Regions from separate parts of the Streptomyces sp. NPDC085944 genome, predicted to be linked through region 1. Evidence: riboswitches for the same ligand, from Rfam matches in the RefSeq annotation. Region 1 holds a riboswitch; each other region holds the start of a gene.

Region 1 (7,198 bases):
ACGCGCCGCCGAGGCCGGCCAGGCCGATCCGCAGTCCCTGCGCCACCGCTACGACGCCGCCCAGTGCCTGGAACAGCTCGGTGAACCGGCCGCCGCCCTCGCCGAGTACCGCGCCCTGCTGCCGTACTACGAGAACCAGTACGTCGCCGGCGACCCCGACCTCGCCCACGACGTGCGCCGCCGCATCGGCCACCTCCTGCTCGCCCTCGGCGACCGCGCCGCCGCCCACGACACGCTGGCCCGGCTGCTGCACGACGTGGAGCGCGTCCACGGCCCCGGCCACCCGCTCGCCGCCGACGTCCGGCGCACGCTCCAGTGGCTCGGCCGGATGCACGGCTGACGACCCCCGACGGCGGCGGGCGCGAGGCGGTGCCCGAAGTGCCGATGAATCGTTGGTCCAATGGGTTGGCCAGAGCCGGGCCACTGCCTAACATCGATCATCGCAAGACTTTGTGCGCCCGCCCGTCGCCCGACCACCACCCCTGGTGGAGGCGGTTCGGGCCGCACCTGTCCCTTGCAATCTCCAACGGGAGGTTCCCTTGCACCGCCGCCGTCGCTCCGCGCTCCTCCTCACCGCCGCGATCGCCGCCGCGGCACCCCTGCTCGCCGCCTGCGGCAACGACGCGCACCCGGGCGCCGCGGCCGTCGTCGGCGACCAGCGGATCACCGTCGCCCAGCTGGAGAACCGCGTCGACGAGGTACGCGAGGCACAGCGCGCCGCCGTCCCGGACGACACCCAGTACCAGCAGGTGGTCGCCCGCACCGGCACCCTCACCCGCGACACCCTGCACGGCATGGTCCTCGACCGGGTCCTGCACCGCGCCGCCCAGGACGCCGGTGTGACCGTCAGCCGCAAGGAGGTGCAGGACATGCGCGGCGAGCTGGAGGGGCAGGCCGGCGGCCCCGAGCAGCTGGAGACGGTCTGGCTCCAGCAGTACGGCGTCGCCCCCGACCGCCTCGACGACAACCTCTCCGTTCAGATCGAGGCCCAGAAGCTCGCCCAGAGCCTCGGCACCGACACCAGCAGGCCCGAGTTCTGGCAGGCCCTGTCCGCCGCCTCGAAGAAGCTCGACGTCGACCTCAACCCGCGCTACGGCACCTGGGACGTCCAGAAGAGCAGCCGCGTCGACACCCGGACCCCGTGGGTGCGGGAGATCGCGGCGGCCGGGGACCAGCAGCCCGCGTAACCGCCTGAGCAGCGTGGATACGGCCCCCCTGTGGACAACTCGGGGGGCCGTCGGCGGCGTGCGTTAGGTTCGGAGAGTGAACGCGAAGACCGCCGACCCGACCGTCCCCGACCAGGGCCGCATCGTCCTGCTCACCACCAGCCACCGCGTCGCCCCCGGCCTGCTGTCCTGGCCCGCCTGGCAGGCCCTGCGCACCGCCGACCGCGTCCTGTGCGCCGACGGCGCCCACCCGCAGCTGCCCTACCTGCGCGAGGCCGGCATACGGGTGGACGAGGCGGCCCCCACCGCCGAGGAACTGGTGGACGCCTGCGCCGGCGGCCGCACCGCCGTGGTCGTCGCCACCGGCGAGGGCGACCCCGCGCTCACCGACGGACTCGCCCGCCTCGCCGGCTCCGGGCGCATCCGGATGCCCGAGCTCGAGCTGCTCCCCGCCTCCTACGACCTCCCGGGCGCCCGCCTGCTCGACCTCGTCCAGGTCATGGACCGCATCCGCCTGGAATGCCCGTGGTCCTCGCAGCGCACCCACAAGGGCCTGGCCAAGTACGCCATCGAGGAGGCGTACGAACTCGTCGAGGCCATCGAGGACGGCGACCGCGACGAACTGCGCGAGGAGCTGGGCGACGTGCTCCTCCAGGTCGTCTTCCACGCCCGCATCGCGGAGGAGGACCCGGACGCCCCGTTCTCCGTCGACGACGTGGCCGGCACCATCGTCGACAAACTCGTCCACCGCCACCCGCACGTCTTCGGCGACGAGACGGCCGACACCCCCGAGGAGGTCCGGGAGCACTGGCTGCGCACCAAGGCCGCCGAGAAGCAGCGCACCTCGGTCACCGAAGGCGTCCCCCTCGGCCAGCCCGGCCTCGCCCTCGCCGCCAAGCTCCACTCCCGCGTCCGCACCGCCGGCCTCGACGTCCCCCTGCCCTCCGGCGAGGGCATCGGCTACGAACTGCTCGCCCTCGCCGCCCGCGCCGAGACCGAGGGCACCGACCCGGAGGCGGCCCTGAGAGCGGCGGCCCGCACCTACCGGGACGCCATCAGGGCGGTCGAGGGTGGAGTCTGAGCCGGTCAGACAGCGGTGAACCGTACCGGGAGGTCACGGAGCCCGCGCATGATGAGCCCGCCCCGCCAGCGCAGGTCGCCGGGGTCGGCCGCCAGCTCGAGATCCGGGAGACGCCGTAGCAGGGTCTCCAGAGCCGTGCGGCCTTCCAGACGGGCGAGAGGCGCGCCAAGACAGTAGTGGATGCCGTGTCCGTACCCCAGGTGCTGGTTGTCGCGGCGGTTCAGGTCGAGGGCGTCCGGTCCGGCGAAGCGTGCCGGGTCACGGTTTGCGGCAGCGAGCACGACGAGTACTGGGTCACCCTGGGCGACGCGTTGTCGCCCGATGACGAGTGGCTCCGTGGCGAAGCGCCAGGTGGCCAGTTCCACGGGGCCGTCGTAGCGGAGCAGTTCTTCGACGCCGCTGTCCAACAACGCCGTATCGCCCCGCTGAATGGCTTCCTGCAAGCGAGCCCGCTCCCGAGGGTGCTGCATGAGCGTGTACACGCCATTACCGATGAGGTTGATGGTGGTCTCGAAACCGGCGAACAAAAGGACGAAGCACATCGCCGCGGCCTCGTTCTCGGTGAGGTGCTCGCCGTGGTCGGAGGCCCGGATCAGACCCGAGATCAAGTCCTCACCGAGGTCGTCGCGCTTCCGGTGGATCAGTTCGGCGAGGTAGGCGCGAATCCTCTTGACGGAGCGGGCCACGCCACCGCGCTGTCCTCCGCCGTGGCGGATCATCATGCCTGCCCAGTCCCGGAGATCGTTCTGATCCTCCCGAGGGACACCCAACAGGTCGCAGATCGCGTAGATGGGCAGAGGGAAGGCGAAGTCGTGGATGAGGTCCGCCTCGCCCCGGGAGGCGAAATCGTCGATGAGGCCGTCCGCCAACTGCTGTACCCGAGGGGCAAATTCCGCGATGCGTCGTGGAGTGAAGGCCTTGGAGACGAGGCGGCGCAGACGCGTGTGGTCCGGGGGGTCGATGTTGAGCAGATGGGTCATGAGGTTGGCGCTGCGCTCACCGGGAATCCCGGTCTTGCTCTTCCCGCCGGCGTCCTCGGCGTGATGCTCGGGGTTCTTGGACAGTCGACCGTCGGCGAGAGCCTCACGCGCGTCGCCGTATCGGGTCACCAGCCATGCCTCGACTCCGCTGGGCAGTTTCGTCCAGTGGACGGGGGAGTGCTCACGCAGCCAGGCGTAAGCCGGATAGGGGTCGGTGGCGAACTCCCAGGTGAAGAGTTCGGGGGCGGCGCTCGGAACATTCACGGTACGACCGTAACGGGAGCGGATGCTCCCAGTTCCCGGGCCGACAGAGGAGAACCGACTCGTCAGGACATGGACGACAAGGAGAGATTTCTCAGTTTGTCTGCGCAGTCTCCACACCAGGCAGAAACAGCCGGGATGAGACTGCTGATCGATCTCTTGGACATCGAGGTGAAGCCGCTCGGAGCGGTGAGGAGGCGTTCCGGGGTCAAGTGCAAGGTGACGGAGTGGCATGAGCGCACCGGCACACCGGTTCCCGTCACCGTGGCGGAGTCGGAATGGCCAGTTGTCGAAGAACTCATGGTCTCCTGCTTCGCGCGCCGCCAGTTCGCTCGCGGAACCGTCGACACCCGTACGCAGTTGAACGGTGCTCTGCACCGGCTGCGTACAGGCTGTCTCCGGGACGAGTTCCCCGAGGGGTACGGGCCGTGGCAGCTCGCCGAAGAACGGCAGAACTCCTGGTTCAGAACAGGCTTCTGGCCTGTACTCATGGAAGAGCTGAACCGGCGCGGGGTGGCCACGCCGGTGCGGTGCGAACCGCAAGCGCCGCCATTCGAAGTCACGGGGACCATCGCGTCCGAGTCGTTCAAACGTGACACGCGCTCAACTCTGTGATCTTCACGTGATCTGCGCGGCATGAACTTGTGACTAGTGATGATCTCCCTATACGTTCACGGATCAACGTGGTGTCGAGCGTCATCCGCCGCGTGGTCCCCGTCGTCTCGTGAAAGGTCGTCGCATGCTCTCCGGGAACGGTCGTCACCGTCGCCCCCGCCAGGCTCCCGCCCTGGTCGTCGCCGCCGGAGTGACCGGCTCCGCCATCGCGATCCCGCTGCTCGGCGCCACCGGGGCCCACGCGGCCGGCTCGGGGACCTGGGACCAGGTGGCCGAGTGCGAGACCGGCGGTGCCTGGAGCCAGAACAGCGGCAACGGGTACTACGGCGGCCTGCAGCTGTCCCAGGACGCCTGGGAGCGGTACGGCGGCCTCGACTACGCGCCCAGTGCCGACCAGGCCAGCCGCTCCCAGCAGATACGGATCGCCGAGAAGATGCACGCGGACCAGGGCATCGCCGCCTGGCCGACCTGCGGCCTCCTCGCCGGCCTCGGCGACGACTCGGGCGCCACGAGCGGCTCGGACGCGTCCGGTGACGGGGTGTCGGAGGGTTCGGACGCCTCGGGGAAGACGGACGGTTCCGAGTCGTCGGCCGCTCCCACGACCACCGAAGCGCCCGAGTCGTCGCAGTCGCCCGAGTCGTCCAGGTCGTCCGAGTCCTCGCGGTCGTCCGGAAGGGCCGACTCGGCCGACGCGGGCGGGGCTACCGAATCGACGTCCGGGGCGCCCTCTTCGTCCCCTTCGCCCTCTTCTTCCCCGTCGTCCGACACCTCCTCCGAGGGCTCGTCAAGTGACGAGGGTTCCTCCATCAAGTCGGACACATCCACCGAATCCGACTCCGGCGTCGTGGCCGAACGGCAGGGCGCCGAGGGCTCGTCCGGCTCCGGCCGGCACCGTGGCGACAGCGCGGACGAGGCCGCCGCGGACGAGGCTCGCGGGGGCGAGGCGGCGGGACGGCACGCCTCGCGCGACGGTGGACCGCGAGAGGTCGAGGACGGCTCGTACACCGTCCGCTCCGGCGACAACCTCTGGGCCATCGCCGACTCCCTTGACCTCGACGGCGGGTGGCGTGCGCTCTACGCCGAGAACGAGACCGTCGTCGGCGCCGACCCGGACCACATCCTCCCCGGTCAGACGCTCACGGTCACGGGCGAATCGGGCGAAAAGTAGGGGGAGTTCGCGTCACGGTTAGAGACCGTATGTCCCTTTTGGATCTCGTGAGAGATAGGTCTCAGAAGCCGTGATCGTCTTTGAAAATCCGCGGAGCACGTGTCTACGGTCATGACCGCTCGCCACCGCGGGCCCCGACAGCCGCAACGCCGAATCCTGCCAGCGGCCGTACGGGAACAGTCGTCGCGTCAAGCGCCGCAGGCAGGAGCGGGGGACCCAAGGTAAGTGCCGCACCGGGCAGTTGAGCCGGAGCGGCTAGGGGTGAAGCCGAGTTCCGTGAGGAACCCGGCCGGGCAACTCAACCGGCCCGAACCCGACAGCTCACCTCGCAGGCGTCGGTGAGGGGATCAACCATGCTGTTTTCCGGCAAGGGCAAGCACCGTCGTCCGTCCAAGGCCACCCGTGTCATCGCCGTCGCCGGCGTGACCGGTGCCGCCGTCGCCGCCCCGCTGATGGCGGCCGGCAACGCCTCCGCCGCCACCGCGTCCGAGTGGGACGCCGTCGCCCAGTGCGAGTCCGGCGGCAACTGGTCCATCAACACCGGCAACGGTTACTACGGCGGTCTGCAGTTCTCCGCCTCCACCTGGGCCGCCTACGGCGGTACGCAGTACGCCTCCACCGCCGACCGGGCGAGCAAGGCCCAGCAGATCGAGATCGCCGAGAAGGTCCTCGCGGGCCAGGGCAAGGGTGCCTGGCCGGTCTGCGGCACCGGCCTGTCGGGCGCCGCGTACACCGGCGGCGGTTCGCAGGACAGCGGCTCCGGCAGCTCCGAGAGCTCGCAGAGCCAGAGCGGCGGCTCCACCGCCGAGCGCTCCACCGAGCAGAAGGCCTCCCGCTCCTCCGAGCGTCCGGCCGCCGAGCCGAAGGCCGAGAAGCCCGCCAAGAAGACCGTCACCACCCCGACCGGCAAGAAGGTCGAGAAGGGCGACGGCGAGTACAAGGTCGTCAAGGGCGACACCCTCAGCTCGATCGCCGCGGACCACGACGTCAAGGGTGGCTGGCAGAAGCTGTTCAAGCTGAACGACGACATCGTCGACGACGCCGACCTGATCTACCCGGGCCAGCAGCTGCACCTGAAGTAAGGAGCGGCGGCCCCCGCGACTCCCGCCCCGGTGCGTGTTCCCCCGTACGCACCGGGGCGGGATTTTCACATTCCGCCTTTGTTTCGTTCGGAAACAATTTACTCTCGGTTCTGTCCAGCGGGTGGGCGATCGGCTGGCCGATCGCCCGGAGCCGGTTAGGCTCGGTCCCGCAGAGCCGCCGCGGTCCCGCGGGGCCCGCGCGTCACACCGAAGCGTCACATTGAAGAAGGAGATGCTCGTGCCGTCCATCGACGTCGTCGTAGCCCGGGAAATCCTGGACTCCCGAGGCAACCCCACGGTCGAGGTCGAGGTCGGCCTCGACGACGGCAGCACGGGGCGTGCCGCCGTTCCGTCCGGCGCCTCCACCGGTGCCTTCGAGGCCATCGAACTGCGTGACGGCGACCCGGGCCGTTACCTCGGCAAGGGTGTCGAGAAGGCCGTCCTGGCCGTCATCGAGCAGATCGGCCCGGAGCTGGTCGGCTACGACGCCACCGAGCAGCGCCTGATCGACCAGGCCATGTTCGACCTGGACGCCACCGACAACAAGGGCTCGCTCGGCGCCAACGCCATCCTCGGCGTCTCCCTCGCCGTCGCCCACGCCGCCTCCGAGGCCAGCGACCTGCCGCTCTTCCGCTACCTGGGCGGTCCGAACGCGCACCTGCTGCCGGTGCCGATGATGAACATCCTGAACGGCGGCTCGCACGCCGACTCCAACGTGGACATCCAGGAGTTCATGATCGCTCCGATCGGCGCGGAGTCCTTCTCCGAGGCCCTGCGCTGGGGCGCCGAGGTCTACCACACCCTCAAGAAGGTCCTGAAGAACAAGGGCCTGGCCACCGGCCTCG
Region 2 (7,198 bases), on a different contig from region 1:
CCGTGGCCAGTTCGGCCGAGACCAGCTTGCGCAGTTCCGCGTCCGAGTCGAGGATCCGGGTCAGCTCCTCGATCTCCGCGTTCAGCCGGTCCTTCTCGGCCTCCAGCTCGATGCGGTCGTACTTGGTGAGCCGGCGCAGCGGTGTGTCCAGGATGTACTGCGTCTGGACGTCGCTCAGCGAGAAGCGCTCCATCAGCCGCTGCTTGGCCTGGGCGGAGTTCTCGCTGGAGCGGATGAGCCGGATGACCTCGTCGATGTCGACCAGGGCGGTGAGCAGGCCCTCCACCAGGTGCAGCCGGTCGCGCTTCTTGCTGCGGCGGAACTCGCTGCGGCGCCGGACGACGGTGAAGCGGTGGTCGAGATAGACCTCCAGCAGCTCCTTGAGGCCCAACGTGAGGGGCTGGCCGTCCACCAGGGCGACGTTGTTGATGCCGAAGGACTCCTCCATGGCCGTCAGCTTGTAGAGCTGCTCCAGGACCGCCTCGGGCACGAAGCCGTTCTTGATCTCGATGACCAGGCGCAGTCCGTGCTCGCGGTCGGTCAGGTCCTTGACGTCCGCGATGCCCTGGAGCTTTTTCGAGCCGACCAGGTCCTTGATCTTCGAGATGACCTTCTCGGGGCCGACCGCGAAGGGCAGCTCGGTGACGACGAGACCCTTGCGGCGGGCCGTCACCGTCTCCACCGACACCGTCGCGCGGATCTTGAAGGTGCCGCGCCCCGTCTCGTACGCGTCCCGGATGCCGGGCAGGCCGACGATGCGGCCGCCGGTGGGCAGGTCGGGGCCCGGCACGTGCTTCATCAGCGCGTCCAGGTCGGCGTTCGGGTACCGGATCAGGTGCCGGGCCGCCGCGATCACCTCGCGCAGGTTGTGCGGCGGCATGTTCGTCGCCATGCCGACCGCGATGCCCGAGGCGCCGTTGACCAGCAGGTTCGGGAAGGCGGCGGGCAGCGCCACCGGTTCCTGCTCCTGGCCGTCGTAGTTGGGGGCGAAGTCGACGGTGTCCTCGTCGATGGACTCCGTCATCAGGCCCGCGGCCTCGTCCATGCGGCACTCGGTGTACCGCATGGCGGCCGGCGGGTCGTCGTTGCCCAGCGAGCCGAAGTTGCCGTGGCCGTCCACCAGGGGGACGCGCATCGAGAACGGCTGGGCCATGCGCACCAGCGCGTCGTAGATCGACGCGTCGCCGTGCGGGTGCAGCTTGCCCATGACCTCGCCGACGACGCGGGCGCACTTCACGTAGCCGCGCTCGGGCCGCAGGCCCATCTCGTTCATCTGGTAGACGATGCGGCGGTGCACCGGCTTGAGGCCGTCGCGGGCGTCCGGCAGCGCACGGGAGTAGATGACCGAGTACGCGTACTCGAGGAAGGAGCCCTGCATCTCGTCGACGACGTCGATGTCGAGGATCCTCTCCTCGTACGAGTCGTCGGGCGGCGGGGTCTTCGTACTACGGCGGGCCATCGCTGCCGGCTCCTTGCTGAAGCGTGAACGGTGATCTGACGCCGTCCATTGTGGACTGCGGCACTGACAGCGACCGACCAGGACCCGTCACGGGCTGCCCGGCCCGGCGCTGCCCGCAGCGTACGCCCTCGTGCCGCGGGCAGCGTCCGCGCAGCCGTCCCCGGCGGCCCGTCAACCGCCTGCTCGCTCTCGGCGTACGAGCCCCGGGAACTCCACCGGCGGCCCGCACGCTTGCATACAGTGGCAGGATCGGCGGAATTCCGCAGTTCCGCCCGCTGATTCCCCCGGTGGTTCACCCAGTGATCCCACCAGATATTTCGCGATCGAAGGGACGTACATGCCCATGGGTCACACGGCCACAGCCCAGGCAGGCTCCGGCGGCCTGACAGCGACCGAGCACCGCCTGGCCAACGGCCTGCGCGTGGTGCTCTCCGAGGACCACCTGACCCCGGTCGCGGCGGTGTGCCTCTGGTACGACGTCGGTTCGCGCCACGAGGTCAAGGGACGCACCGGCCTGGCTCACCTTTTCGAGCACCTCATGTTCCAGGGCTCCGCCCAGGTCAAGGGCAACGGCCACTTCGAGCTGGTGCAGGGCGCCGGCGGCTCGCTCAACGGCACCACCAGCTTCGAGCGGACCAACTACTTCGAGACCATGCCCGCCCACCAGCTGGAGCTCGCCCTCTGGCTGGAGGCCGACCGCATGGGCTCCCTGCTCGCCGCCCTGGACGAGGAGTCCATGGAGAACCAGCGGGACGTCGTCAAGAACGAGCGCCGCCAGCGCTACGACAACGTCCCCTACGGCACGGCCTTCGAGAAGCTGACCGCCCTCGCCTACCCGGAGGGCCACCCCTACCACCACACGCCGATCGGTTCGATGGCCGACCTGGACGCGGCGACCCTGGAGGACGCGCGCGCGTTCTTCCGCACCTACTACGCGCCGAACAACGCCGTGCTGTCGGTCGTCGGCGACATCGACCCCGAGCGGACGCTGGCCTGGATCGAGAAGTACTTCGGCTCCATCCCCTCGCACGACGGCAAGCAGCCGCCCCGGGACGGCTCGCTGCCCGACGTCATGGGCGAGCAGCTGCGCGAGGTCGTCGAGGAGGAGGTCCCGGCCCGCGCCCTGATGGCCGCCTACCGCCTCCCGGAGGACGGCACGCGCGCGTGCGACGCGGCCGACCTCGCCCTGACCGTCCTGGGCGGCGGCGAGTCGTCCCGCCTCTACAACCGGCTGGTGCGCCGCGACCGTACGGCCGTGGCCGCAGGGTTCGGCCTGCTGCGCCTCGCCGGAGCCCCCTCCCTGGGGTGGCTGGACGTGAAGACGTCGGGCGACGTCGAGGTGCCGGTCATCGAGACCGCCGTCGACGAGGAGCTGGCCCGGTTCGCCGAGGAGGGCCCCACGGCCGAGGAGATGGAGCGCGCCCAGGCCCAGCTCGAGCGGGAGTGGCTGGACCGCCTGGGCACGGTGGCCGGCCGTGCCGACGAACTGTGCCGGTACGCCGTCCTGTTCGGCGACCCGCAGCTCGCCCTCACCGCCGTGCAGCGGGTGCTGGAGGTGACCGCGGAGGAGGTCCAGGAGGTCGCCAAGGCCCGCCTGCGTCCCGACAACCGCGCGGTGCTCGTCTACGAGCCCACCGCCCCGGCCGACGAGACCGACGCCGACCCGACCGACGCCACCGACGAGAACGAGGAGGCGGCCAAGTGACCGAGCTCGCCACCATGGACTTCCACGCACAGCCGCAGGCCGGCGAGCCCAAGCCGTGGGCCTTTCCGGCCCCCGAGCGCGGCAGCCTCGACAACGGACTCACCGTGCTGCGCTGCCACCGCCCAGGCCAGCAGGTCGTCGCCGTCGAGGTGCTCCTGGACGCGCCCCTGGACGCCGAGCCGGCCGGTCTCGACGGCGTCGCCACCATCATGGCGCGCGCCTTCTCCGAGGGCACCGACAAGCACTCCGCCGAGGACTTCGCCGCCGAGCTGGAGCGCTGCGGCGCCACCCTCGACGCGCACGCCGACCACCCGGGTGTCCGGCTGAGCCTGGAGGTCCCCGCCTCGCGCCTCGCCAAGGCGCTCGGCCTGCTCGCCGACGCCCTCAGGGCGCCCGCCTTCGCGGACGGCGAGGTCGAACGGCTGGTGCGCAACCGGCTCGACGAGATCCCGCACGAGCTGGCCAACCCCTCCCGCCGCGCCGCGAAGGAACTCTCCAAGGAGCTGTTCCCGGCCGACTCGCGCATGTCGCGCCCGCGCCAGGGCACCGAGGAGACCGTCGCGGCCGTCGACTCGGCCGCCGTACGCGCCTTCTACGAGCGGCACGTCCGCCCCGCCACGGCCACCGCCGTGGTCGTCGGCGACCTCACCGGCGTCGACCTGGACGCGCTGCTCGGCGACACCCTGGGCGCGTGGACCGGTCCGGCCGCAGAGCCGCGCCCCGTGCCCCCGGTGACCGCCGACGACCGGGGCAGGGTCGTCATCGTGGACCGTCCCGGCGCCGTCCAGACGCAGCTGCTGATCGGCCGCACCGGCGCCGACCGGCACGACCGCGTGTGGCCCGCGCAGGTGCTCGGCACGTACTGCCTCGGCGGCACCCTCACCTCGCGCCTGGACCGCGTCCTGCGCGAGGAGAAGGGATACACCTACGGCGTACGGGCGTTCGGCCAGGTCCTGCGGTCCGCGCCGGACGGGACGGGCGCCGCGATGCTCGCCATCAGCGGCTCCGTCGACACCCCCAACACCGGTCCCGCCCTGGAAGACCTGTGGACGGTGCTGCGCAAGCTCGCCGCGGAGGGGCTCACCGACGCCGAGCGCGACGTGGCCGTGCAGAACCTGGTGGGTGTGGCGCCGCTCAAGTACGAGACGGCGGCGGCCGTGGCGGACACGCTCGCCGACCAGGTCGAGCAGCACCTGCCCGACGACTTCCAGGCGACGCTCTACCGTCAACTCGCCGCCACGGGCACCGTGGAGGCCACGGCGGCGGTCGTGAACGCCTTCCCGGTGGACCGCCTCGTGACGGTCCTCGTCGGCGACGCGGCGCAGATCAAGGAGCCCGTCGAGGCCCTCGGCATCGGTGAAGTCACCGTGGTGGCGGCCGAGTAGCGGCAGGCGCGTGCGGTGGCCCTGGTGACCGGAGTGTCACCAGGGCCGCCGTATGTCCCAATTGGGGGAGTGGCTGCCTGTCTGCCCTGTGGCGTGCGCTACAAAAAGCCTGTTGCGTTTGAGGATTGAACACAGCCGCGTTTAGCGTCTTCCGGGCTGTTCGTCAGGCAGTGCGCCGCACCCGCGGCACCGGACAGTCATCGCCGAGTCCCCGTACGGCGCGAGCCAGGGGAGCCGGGGACCCACCGCAGTCCCTGGGGTGAATCGGACGCCCGCGCGCGCAGCGAGGGGGTCCGTAGGAGACCTTCCACCTCCGAACCCGTCAGCTAACCCGGTAGGCGAGAGGGAAGGAAAGGACAAGCCTCTACATGGCGTTCACGCGCGCCACCGGGAAGCACCGCCGTCCCAGTCGGGTGCACCGCACCACCGCCCGTGCGGCGGGAGTCGCGGCCCTCGCCACCACCGGCGTCGTCGGCACCCTCGCGGCTCCGGCGCTCGCCGCCGAGCCCGAGGTGGAGCAGAGCGGACTCACCCCGGTCGTCACCATCGGCGACTCCATAGCCGACGAGATCGACGCCCAGGCCGTCGCCCAGAAGCAGGCGGCCGTGGACGCCGCCGCCCGCGAGGCGGCCCGGGAAGCGGCCCGCGAGCGGGCGGCCGAGGCGGCCAAGGAGGCGCGCGAGGCCAAGGAACGCGCCGCGCGGGAGGCGGAGCGCAAGCGCCTCAACACCTTCGTCACGCCGATCACCGCCTCCTACGTCTCCACCGCGTACCGGGCCGGCAGCTCCCTGTGGTCCTCCGGCAGTCACACCGGCATCGACTTCCACGCCGCCGGCGGCACCTCCGTGCACGCGGTCGGCGTCGGCACCGTCGTCGAGGCCGGCTGGGGCGGTGCGTACGGCAACCAGGTCGTCATCAAGATGCACGACGGCACGTACACGCAGTACGGGCACCTGTCCTCCATCGGCGTCTCGGTCGGTCAGTCGGTCGGGCCCGGGCAGCAGATCGGCCTCTCCGGCGCCACCGGCAACGTCACCGGACCGCACCTGCACTTCGAGGCACGCACGAGCCCCGAATACGGCTCGGACATGGACCCCGTCGCCTACCTCCGCTCGCACGGCGTGAACGTCTGACGGCCGCGTCAGAAAAGCCCCGCCTCCTTGAGTCGGGGCTTTTCGCATTCCATATTCGCTTGATTGGCCTAGAGTCGCTGAACATGCGTCCATCGTCGACGTTTCAGGGATCGAGGCGGAGGTCGGTCATGCGTATTCCGGCGCATTCTGTGTGCACGGCGATCCGGGACGACATCGTCGCCGGTGTCCACGGACGCGGGAGCCGGCTCACCGAGGAAATCCTCGCCCGCCGCTACGGCGTCTCGCGCGTCCCCGTGCGCGAGGCCCTGCGCACGCTGGAGGCGGAGGGCTTCGTGGTGACCCGGCGGCACGCGGGCGCCTGCGTCGCGGAACCGACCGAGCAGGAGGCCGCCGACCTGCTGGAGACCCGCGCCCTCCTGGAGCCGCTCGGTGCCTCCCGGGCTGCCCGGCGGCGCACCGAGGCCCACCTCAAGGTGTTGCGCGGCCTGGTCAGGCTGGGGCAGGAGCGGGCCAGGCAGGGCGGCGGGGAGGATCTGCGCCCGCTGGGCGGCTGGTTCCACGAGACCCTCGCCCGGGCGGCGGGCAGCCCCTCCCTGGCCGCACTCCTGACCCAACTGCGCCACAAGATCGCCTGGATGTACGTCCAGGAGGCCCCCGCCGGACCCGTGCAGCACTGGGCGGAGTGCGGCGCGATCGTCGACGCGGTGGCCCGGGGCGACGGTGAACGCGCCCGGGCGCTCATGACGCTGCACACCGAACGGTCGGCGTCGGCATACCGGCTGCGGTTCGCCTCCGGCGGCGGGCGGACGGAGTGCGTGAGGAATGCGCAACAATCCGTACACACGGCGGTGCTGCCGAAGTAACACGAGTGCCGTACAAAGAGGCGGGGAATTCAAGGACCGCTTTTCCGGTGCTCGGAACGGAAAAGGTGAAAGGCCCGCCGGGCGATACCGGCGGGCCTTTCGGTGCTGCTGCTCCCTGGTCCGTCAGACGGTCTCGGGAAGCTCCTCGAGCCCCTCGGCGACCAGCTTCGCCAGCCGGTCCAGGGCGGCCTCGGCGTCCTCGGCGTCGGAGGCGAGGACGATCTCCTCGCCACCCTGGGCGCCGAGGCCGAGGACGGCCAGCATGGAGGCCGCGTTGACGGGGGACCCGTCGGCCTTGGCGATCGTCACCGGGACGCCTGTGGCCGTGGCGGCTCGGACGAAGATGGAGGCGGGGCGGGCGTGGAGACCCTCGGCCCAGCCGACGTTGACGCGGCGCTCAGCCATGTGATGCTGCCCTTCAGGTGTTCAGAGGGGTTGGAGTTGTCTAGACCAGGTTGTCTAGACCAGTTTCCCACATCGTGAAGCAAGGCGGGACGACCGCGTGTGCCGTCCCGTGCGGTGCCCGGACCGCGGCCTCGGTCCGGGATTCCGTTGTCCACAGACTGCCCCGCGCCGTTGTCGTACGCGAGCCGTAGTCTGGGGCCCATGCAGACCTCGTCGGACCGGCACGAGTACCCCGCCCACTGGGAAGCCGACGTGGTGCTGCGCGACGGCGGCACCGCGCGCGTCCG
Region 3 (7,198 bases), on a different contig from region 1:
GAGAGGGCGGAGATGACGTCATGAGCGACCCGACCGAGGCGAACGGAAGAGCGGGTACGACGGGGGCGGGCGAGGCCGCGCAGCCGGCCGCAGGCGGCGGCGCGGGGGAGCGGCGCGTACGCGTGGTGCTCGTCGACGACCACCGCATGTTCCGCACCGGTGTCCAGGCCGAGATCGGCCAGACCGCCGAGACCGGCGTCGAGGTGGTCGGCGAGGCGGCCGACGTCGACCAGGCCGTCACGGTCATCACCGCGACCCGCCCCGAGGTCGTCCTCCTCGACGTCCACCTTCCCGGCGGGGGCGGAGTCGAGGTACTGCGCCGCTGCGCCCCCCTGATGAGCGACACCGAGCGGCCCGTCCGCTTCCTCGCCCTGTCGGTCTCGGACGCGGCGGAGGACGTGATCGGCGTGATCCGCGGCGGCGCCCGCGGCTACGTCACGAAGACCATCACCGGCACGGACCTGGTCAACTCCGTCTTCCGGGTCCAGGAGGGCGACGCCGTCTTCTCCCCGCGCCTGGCCGGCTTCGTCCTCGACGCCTTCGCCTCCACCGACGCCCCTCCGGTCGACGAGGACCTCGACCGCCTCACCCAGCGCGAGCGCGAGGTACTGCGCCTGATCGCCCGCGGCTACGCGTACAAGGAGATCGCCAAGCAGCTCTACATCTCGGTCAAGACGGTCGAGTCCCACGTCTCGGCGGTCCTGCGCAAACTCCAGCTGTCCAACCGCCACGAGCTGACCCGCTGGGCGACGGCACGCCGGCTGGTGTGACGGTCCTGCGGCGCGGCGTCTCACACCACCCGCGCAGCCCCCGCGAACGGCATCTCGTCGACCGGGGCGACGCGGACCGGGGCCGACGGGTTCGGGGCGTGGATCATCCGGCCGTTGCCGACGTAGATGCCGACGTGGCTGATGCCCGAGTAGAAGAAGACCAGGTCGCCCGGGAGCAGCTCGGACCGTGAGACGCGGCGGCCCGCGTCGATCTGCGCGTACGTCGTGCGGGGGAGGGAGACCCCTGCGGCGCGGTAGGCGGCCTGGGTGAGGCCCGAGCAGTCGAAGGCGTTCGGGCCGGTCGCGCCCCACACGTAGGGGCTGCCGAGCTTCTGGTAGGCGTAGGCGACGGCCGCCGCCGCGCGGGAGTTGGGCGCCTGGGCGGAGGCCGACGGGCCCTCCCTGGGGCCGGAAGAAGAGGCGCGGGAGGCGTGTTCCCCTGTTCCCGTGCCGACGCCGGCGCGCTCCTCGGCGGTCAGCCGGGAGAGCAGGCGGCGGGCCTTTGCCAGCTTGCCGGTGACGGTCTCGCGGTGACGTTTCAGCTCGGCCCGGCGTGACCTCAGCGAGGTCACCTCGATGCGGGCGGCGCCACGTAGTTGCTCGATGTCGCGCAGTTCCTTGCGTACGCGCCCCACCTCGGCCCGCTGCCGGCTGCCCGCCCGCTCGGCGAAGGCGGCGCCGTCGAGATACCGGTCCGGGTCGGAGGAGAGCGCCAGTTGCAGCGCCGGGTCCAGGCCGCCGCTGCGGTACTGCGCCGCCGCGACCGAACCCAGCGCCTGGCGGGCCGAGTTCAGCCGGTCCTCCTTGCGGGCGGCCTCGTCCCGCAGTTCCTCCAGGCGCTGTTCGGCGGCGTCCGCCTTCTCCTTCGCGCCGTTGTACTTCTCCGTGGCCACCTCGGCCTCCTGGTAGAGCTTGTCCACCTTGGCCCTGACCTGCGCCGCCGTCGGCTGCGGATCTGCGTGCACGGTCCCGCCCAGGCCCGTCGCGGTGGCCGCCCCCGCAAGGGTGATCGTGGCCGCCGTCCGGGCTCTGCCGCCGCCCTTCGCGCGCTGTCGCGGCCTGCGGTGCGTTCCCACCTGCGATCCACGTCCTTCCGTACGACTCGACCCGGCCCGCGCCGGGTCGGCGCCGGTTCGCTCCGGCTGCCTGGGCCAGGACGCTAGGCGCGTCGGTAACGGTCCGGTGACGGGATGCGCGGAAGTGGCGGGAGGGGATCGGGTGGCGACCGTATGTGATCACCGATCGCTCCGGAGGCCGTCTTCTTCACGCTGGGTGATGACCGATAGGACGGATCCGGAGGCGGGCGGGGGACGGGAGCTGTTATGGGGCGCCCGGGCGGGCGGGGCGGGCCGGTGTCCGGGCGCGTTCGGGCGCTCATTAGGCTCCGGCCTCATGGACGTACTCATCCACATCTTCGTCGGCCTGCACATCATCGGTATCGCCGCGCTCCTCGGCGGCTTCCTGACCCAGATGAAGGCGATGGGCCGGGGCGCGGCCCGGTTCACCCCCGCCATGCTGCACGGCGCGCTGACGATGCTGGTCACCGGTGCCGTCCTGATCGGCCTCAACCAGGCCCAGGACTACTCCGTGGACAACGTCAAGATGGGCGTCAAGCTCGCCGTGCTGATCGTGATCCTCGGCCTGGTCTACGTGAAGCGCGACGAGGACAAGGTGGAAAAGCCGCTGTTCGGCCTGGTGGGCGGGCTGACCCTGGTGAACGTCTTCATCGCGGTGCTGTGGACCTGACTGCCGCCCCGGAGCCCGCTGCCAGGGACCGCAGCCCGGAGCGGGCCCGGACGACCGCCCCCGTGGCGACCACCAGCCAACCGGCCACTGCGATCCACAGCAGCGCCCGGCCGGGGGCGTCCAGCCACGGCACGTCGACGGCGGCGGCCACCGACAGTGTCGCCGCCGCCGTCATGCCGAGCGGGAAGACCGTCGACCAGCGGCGTACGTCGTAGCCGAGGCGCGGCCAGGCGATCTCGGCGGCCAGCAGCACGGCGTACCAGGCGAGGTCGAGGGCGAGCAGGAAGACGGTCAGGTCGTGCAGGACGGCCTGGTCGTCGGCGTTCCACAGGTACATGCCGGTCCCGGCCGCCGCGAGCAGCTTGGCCCCGGCGAGGGCCGAGATGGCGAGCGCGCCGCCCGCCACCCACTGGTCCCCGGAGCCCCGGGCCACCTGCCGCAGGTCGAAGCGGAACAGCGCGATCAGATAGAGCACGATCCCCAGCCAGAACGGCACCAGCGCCGCGTGCGCCAGCCAGGGCGTCGAGGTGGCCGCGGACAGCGTCGCGGCGAGCACGGCGAGGCCCTCCGTCGCCACGCAGCCCAGGAACACCGCCCCGGGCATCCTCCGCCCCCAGTGCCGCACCACCACGAGCAGCAGCCACGGCCACAGCACCGCCGCCAGCACCAGCAGCACCGCCGCCAGCAGCGACCAGCCCAGCAGCGAGAAACGGGTGCCGACCACGGTCGTCGCGGCGACGGCCGTCAGCGCGCCCGGCGTCCCCGCCCGCTCGATCCACCGCGGCCGGTGGGCGAACAGCAGGTAGACGAAGTTCGCGGCCAGTATCAGCCAGGCGACACAGGCCAGGGCCAGGGCGATCCGGGACAGGACCTCGCGGCCCGTCAGATGCAGGGCGACCGACACGATGCCGGTCGCCATCACCGCGGCCCCGGCCGCCGGTGGACGCCGCGCCAGCCAGGTGCGCAGCGCGGAGGGGTGGTGGGTGGCCGATGGCATGGCCACGATGGTAGAGAACCCTGCTGGTCAGGCGGGGCGCACCACGCTGTAGATGGACGACTCGCCGTCGTAGAAGATGGATTCCTCGCGGACGTACGCGCCCGGCTTCGGGGCGTGGATCATCATGCCGTCGCCGATGTACAGGCCGACGTGGCTGATGTCGTCGTAGAAGAAGACCAGGTCACCGGGTTGTGCCTGGGAGACGGGGACGGTCGTGCCGGCGTTGACCTGGTCGTAGGTGACGCGCGGCAGCGTCACGCCCGCGGCCTTCCAGGCGGCCTGGGTGAGGCCCGAGCAGTCGTAGGAGTCGGGGCCCGTGGCGCCCCAGACGTACGGCTTGCCGATCTGGGCGCGGGCGAAGGCGATCGCCTTGTCGGCCTTGGTGCCGGTCGAGGTGCCCGGCGTCGACGAGCCCGAGGAGTCCGACGAACCGGTGCCGCCGGAGGTTCCCGCGGATCCGGAGCCGCTCTCCTGCTGCTGGGCGGCCTCCTCCTGCCGCTTGCGCTCGGCCGCCTCCTCCGCCTGCTGTTTCGCCAGCTCGGCGGCTTTGCGGGCGGCCTCCTGCTGCTTCTTCTTCTCGATCGCCGCCAGCCGGGCCTTCTCCTCGGCGGTCAGCTCCGACAGCAGCTCGCGCGCGGTGGCGAGCTTCTGCTGGACGGTCGACTTGGCCGTCTTGAGGTCGTTCTGCGACTCGGTGAGGGTCTCGAGGCTCTCGGTGGCCTCCCGGCGCTTCTTCATCGTCTCGGACTGCTGGGTGACGTAGTCGTCCACGGCACTCTTCTGCCGCCCGGTGAGCCGGTCCATCAGCTGGTTCTGGTCGAAGTAGTCCTGCGGCGAGTCCGCGAGCAGCAGGGTCGCGGTCTCCGGGACCGAGGCGCCCGTGCGGTACTGGGCGGAGGCGAAGGAGCCCAGCTCCGCGCGCGCGTCGTTGAGGTTCTGGGTGCGCTTGGCGACGTCGTCGAGGAGACCGTCGACCTTCTTGCGCTGCTTGGTGGTCTTCTCCTTGGCCGCGTTGTACTTCTCGGTCGCCGCCCCGGCCTGGCGGTACAGGTCGTCGACCTTCTTCTCGACCTCCTCGAGGGTCGGCCGGTCGTCCGACGGCGTGGCATTGGCCGTCTGGGACAGCAGGGCGACGGAGGTGAGGGCCGCGGTGGCGAGGGCCGGGGTCCGTATGCCCGCGACGCGGGGACCGGTGGGACGCGACTTGCGGTGCGACGCCAAGGGAGGCGACTCCTTCCAGTGCTCCGCCTACCGGGTTAGCTGTCGGGTTCGGGCGGTGTGGCGGGGAAGGGTTGCCCTACGGCGGACCGTCCTCTCGTCTCGGCGAGGGCGGTGCGGCCGATTCACCCCAAGGTCTCGGTGGGTCCCCGGCTCCGGGTGCCGTGCGGGCAGACCGGACTCGGCGGAGGCCGCGCGGCCCGGCGAGGTTCGCCGGAGGGGGTCGAGCGGCCTGCCCCGCACCGTAGCCAACTCGTGTGGCCGCTGTGAAGGTTGGCGGGTGATATGCCCGATACGTTTTCGTGACCTTTCGCGAGGTGCCTCCGAGGCGATAGCCGGCGTCACTCTTCGTGGTTCCCCTGGTCGCAGGGCGTGTCCGCGCCGGTGGTGGTGGTCATTTTCCGGGGCGGCACCGGGTTGTCGGTGCGGCACCCTAGACTCGGAGAGCGATGAGCAGCCTCTTTGACGACAACTTCCTGGCGAGCCTCCAGACCCCTCGGGGTCACGAGGAGGAACCCCCGCCGCCGCCCGAGGGCGATCACGGACCGGAGCCGGTTCCGCACGATCTGTTCGGCGGGAAGTTCGACGTGCCTCCGGACCGGGACACCCACTACCGGGACGGCGCCCCGCGCCCCGCCCTGGACGCCGCGGCGCTCCTGGAGGGGCTGAACGAGAACCAGAGGGCCGCCGTCGTCCACTCCGGCTCCCCGCTGCTCATCGTGGCCGGTGCCGGCTCCGGCAAGACCCGCGTGCTCACCCACCGCATCGCCCACCTGCTGGCCGAGCGGCACGTCCACCCCGGGCAGATCCTCGCGATCACCTTCACCAACAAGGCCGCGGGCGAGATGAAGGAGCGCGTGGAGCAGCTCGTCGGCCCGCGCGCCAACGCGATGTGGGTGATGACCTTCCACAGCGCGTGCGTGCGCATCCTGCGCCGCGAGTCGAAGAAGCTCGGCTTCACCTCGTCCTTCTCGATCTACGACGCCGCCGACTCCAAGCGGCTCATGGCGCTGGTCTGCCGCGACCTGGACCTGGACCCCAAGCGCTTCCCGCCGAAGTCGTTCAGCGCGAAGATCAGCAACCTGAAGAACGAGCTGATCGACGAGGAGGACTTCGCCGCCCAGGCGGCCGACGGCTTCGAGAAGACCCTCGCCCAGGCCTACGCCATGTACCAGGCACGGCTGCGCGAGGCCAACGCCCTCGACTTCGACGACCTGATCATGACGACGGTCAACCTGCTGCGCGCCTTCCCGGACGTCGCCGAGCACTACCGCCGCCGCTTCCGGCACGTCCTGGTCGACGAGTACCAGGACACCAACCACGCCCAGTACGCCCTGGTGCGCGAACTGGTCGGCGGGGCCTCGGAGCACCCCGTCGACGTGCCGCCGGAGGCCGAGGTGCCGCCCGCCGAGCTGTGCGTGGTGGGCGACGCCGATCAGTCGATCTACGCCTTCCGCGGCGCCACCATCCGCAACATCCTCCAGTTCGAGGAGGACTACCCGGACGCGACGACGATCCTGCTCGAGCAGAACTACCGCTCCACGCAGACCATCCTCAGCGCCGCCAACGCGGTCATCGAGCGCAACGAGTCCCGCCGCCCCAAGAACCTGTGGACCAACCAGGGCAGCGGCGCGCAGATCACCGGGTACGTCGCCGACACCGAGCACGACGAGGCGCAGTTCGTCGCCGACGAGATAGACCGCCTCACCGACGCGGGCGAGGCCAAGGCCGGCGACGTCGCGGTCTTCTACCGGACCAACGCGCAGTCCCGTGTCTTCGAAGAGGTCTTCATCCGCACCGGTCTGCCCTACAAGGTCGTCGGCGGCGTCCGCTTCTACGAGCGCAAGGAGGTCCGGGACGTCCTGGCCTACCTGCGGGTGCTGGCCAACCCGGAGGACTCGGTGCCGCTGCGCCGCATCCTCAACGTCCCCAAGCGCGGCATCGGCGACCGCGCGGAGGCGATGATCGACGCCCTCTCCCAGCGCGAGAAGATCAGCTTCCCGCAGGCGCTGAGGCGCGTCGACGAGGCGTACGGCATGGCCGCGCGCTCCGCGAACGCCGTCAAGCGGTTCAACACGCTCATGGAGGACCTCCGTACGATCGTCGAGTCCGGCGCCGGACCGGCGACCGTCCTGGAGGCGATTCTCGAACGCACCGGGTACCTGGCGGAGTTGCAGGCCTCCACCGACCCGCAGGACGAGACCCGCATCGAGAACCTGCAGGAACTCGCGGCCGTAGCCCTGGAGTTCGAGCAGGAGCGGGCCGAGGGCGAGGAGGCCGGGACCCTGGCCGACTTCCTGGAGAAGGTCGCGCTCGTCGCGGACTCCGACCAGATCCCCGACGAGGAGGACGGCGACGGCGTCGTCACCCTGATGACCCTGCACACCGCCAAGGGCCTGGAGTTCCCGGTCGTCTTCCTCACCGGCATGGAGGACGGCGTGTTCCCGCACATGCGCGCCCTCGGCCA

Evidence for each region. Region 1 has a riboswitch for cyclic di-AMP ahead of rpfA (resuscitation-promoting factor protein RpfA). Riboswitches for the same ligand answer to the same signal wherever they lie in the genome.
Region 2: another riboswitch for cyclic di-AMP. It lies ahead of AB0P07_RS29550 (M23 family metallopeptidase); the one in region 1 lies ahead of rpfA (resuscitation-promoting factor protein RpfA).
Region 3: another riboswitch for cyclic di-AMP. It lies ahead of AB0P07_RS01970 (NlpC/P60 family protein); the one in region 1 lies ahead of rpfA (resuscitation-promoting factor protein RpfA).

What each region holds. Positions count from the first base shown of each region.
Region 1 covers NZ_JBFBJX010000019.1:43,142-50,339, forward strand. The annotation lists gene pkaE (serine/threonine protein kinase PkaE) at 1-340, shown strand, start outside; gene AB0P07_RS30205 (SurA N-terminal domain-containing protein) at 540-1,187, shown strand; gene AB0P07_RS30210 (nucleoside triphosphate pyrophosphohydrolase) at 1,264-2,247, shown strand; gene AB0P07_RS30215 (cytochrome P450) at 2,253-3,491, opposite strand; gene AB0P07_RS30220 (transposase) at 3,561-4,103, shown strand; gene AB0P07_RS30225 (transglycosylase family protein) at 4,228-5,271, shown strand; cyclic di-AMP (ydaO/yuaA leader) riboswitch at 5,455-5,621, shown strand; gene rpfA (resuscitation-promoting factor protein RpfA) at 5,625-6,353, shown strand; gene eno (phosphopyruvate hydratase) at 6,592-7,198, shown strand, end outside.
Region 2 covers NZ_JBFBJX010000018.1:28,633-35,830, reverse strand. The annotation lists gene AB0P07_RS29565 (DNA topoisomerase IV subunit A) at 1-1,459, opposite strand, end outside; gene AB0P07_RS29560 (pitrilysin family protein) at 1,797-3,164, shown strand; gene AB0P07_RS29555 (pitrilysin family protein) at 3,161-4,549, shown strand; cyclic di-AMP (ydaO/yuaA leader) riboswitch at 4,741-4,905, shown strand; gene AB0P07_RS29550 (M23 family metallopeptidase) at 4,918-5,682, shown strand; gene AB0P07_RS29545 (GntR family transcriptional regulator) at 5,811-6,506, shown strand; gene AB0P07_RS29540 (HPr family phosphocarrier protein) at 6,630-6,911, opposite strand; gene AB0P07_RS29535 (GNAT family N-acetyltransferase) at 7,113-7,198, shown strand, end outside.
Region 3 covers NZ_JBFBJX010000001.1:387,692-394,889, forward strand. The annotation lists gene AB0P07_RS01945 (PspC domain-containing protein) at 1-24, shown strand, start outside; gene AB0P07_RS01950 (response regulator transcription factor) at 21-770, shown strand; gene AB0P07_RS01955 (NlpC/P60 family protein) at 791-1,846, opposite strand; gene AB0P07_RS01960 (hypothetical protein) at 2,163-2,516, shown strand; gene AB0P07_RS01965 (tellurite resistance/C4-dicarboxylate transporter family protein) at 2,494-3,513, opposite strand; gene AB0P07_RS01970 (NlpC/P60 family protein) at 3,541-4,734, opposite strand; cyclic di-AMP (ydaO/yuaA leader) riboswitch at 4,742-4,928, opposite strand; gene pcrA (DNA helicase PcrA) at 5,181-7,198, shown strand, end outside.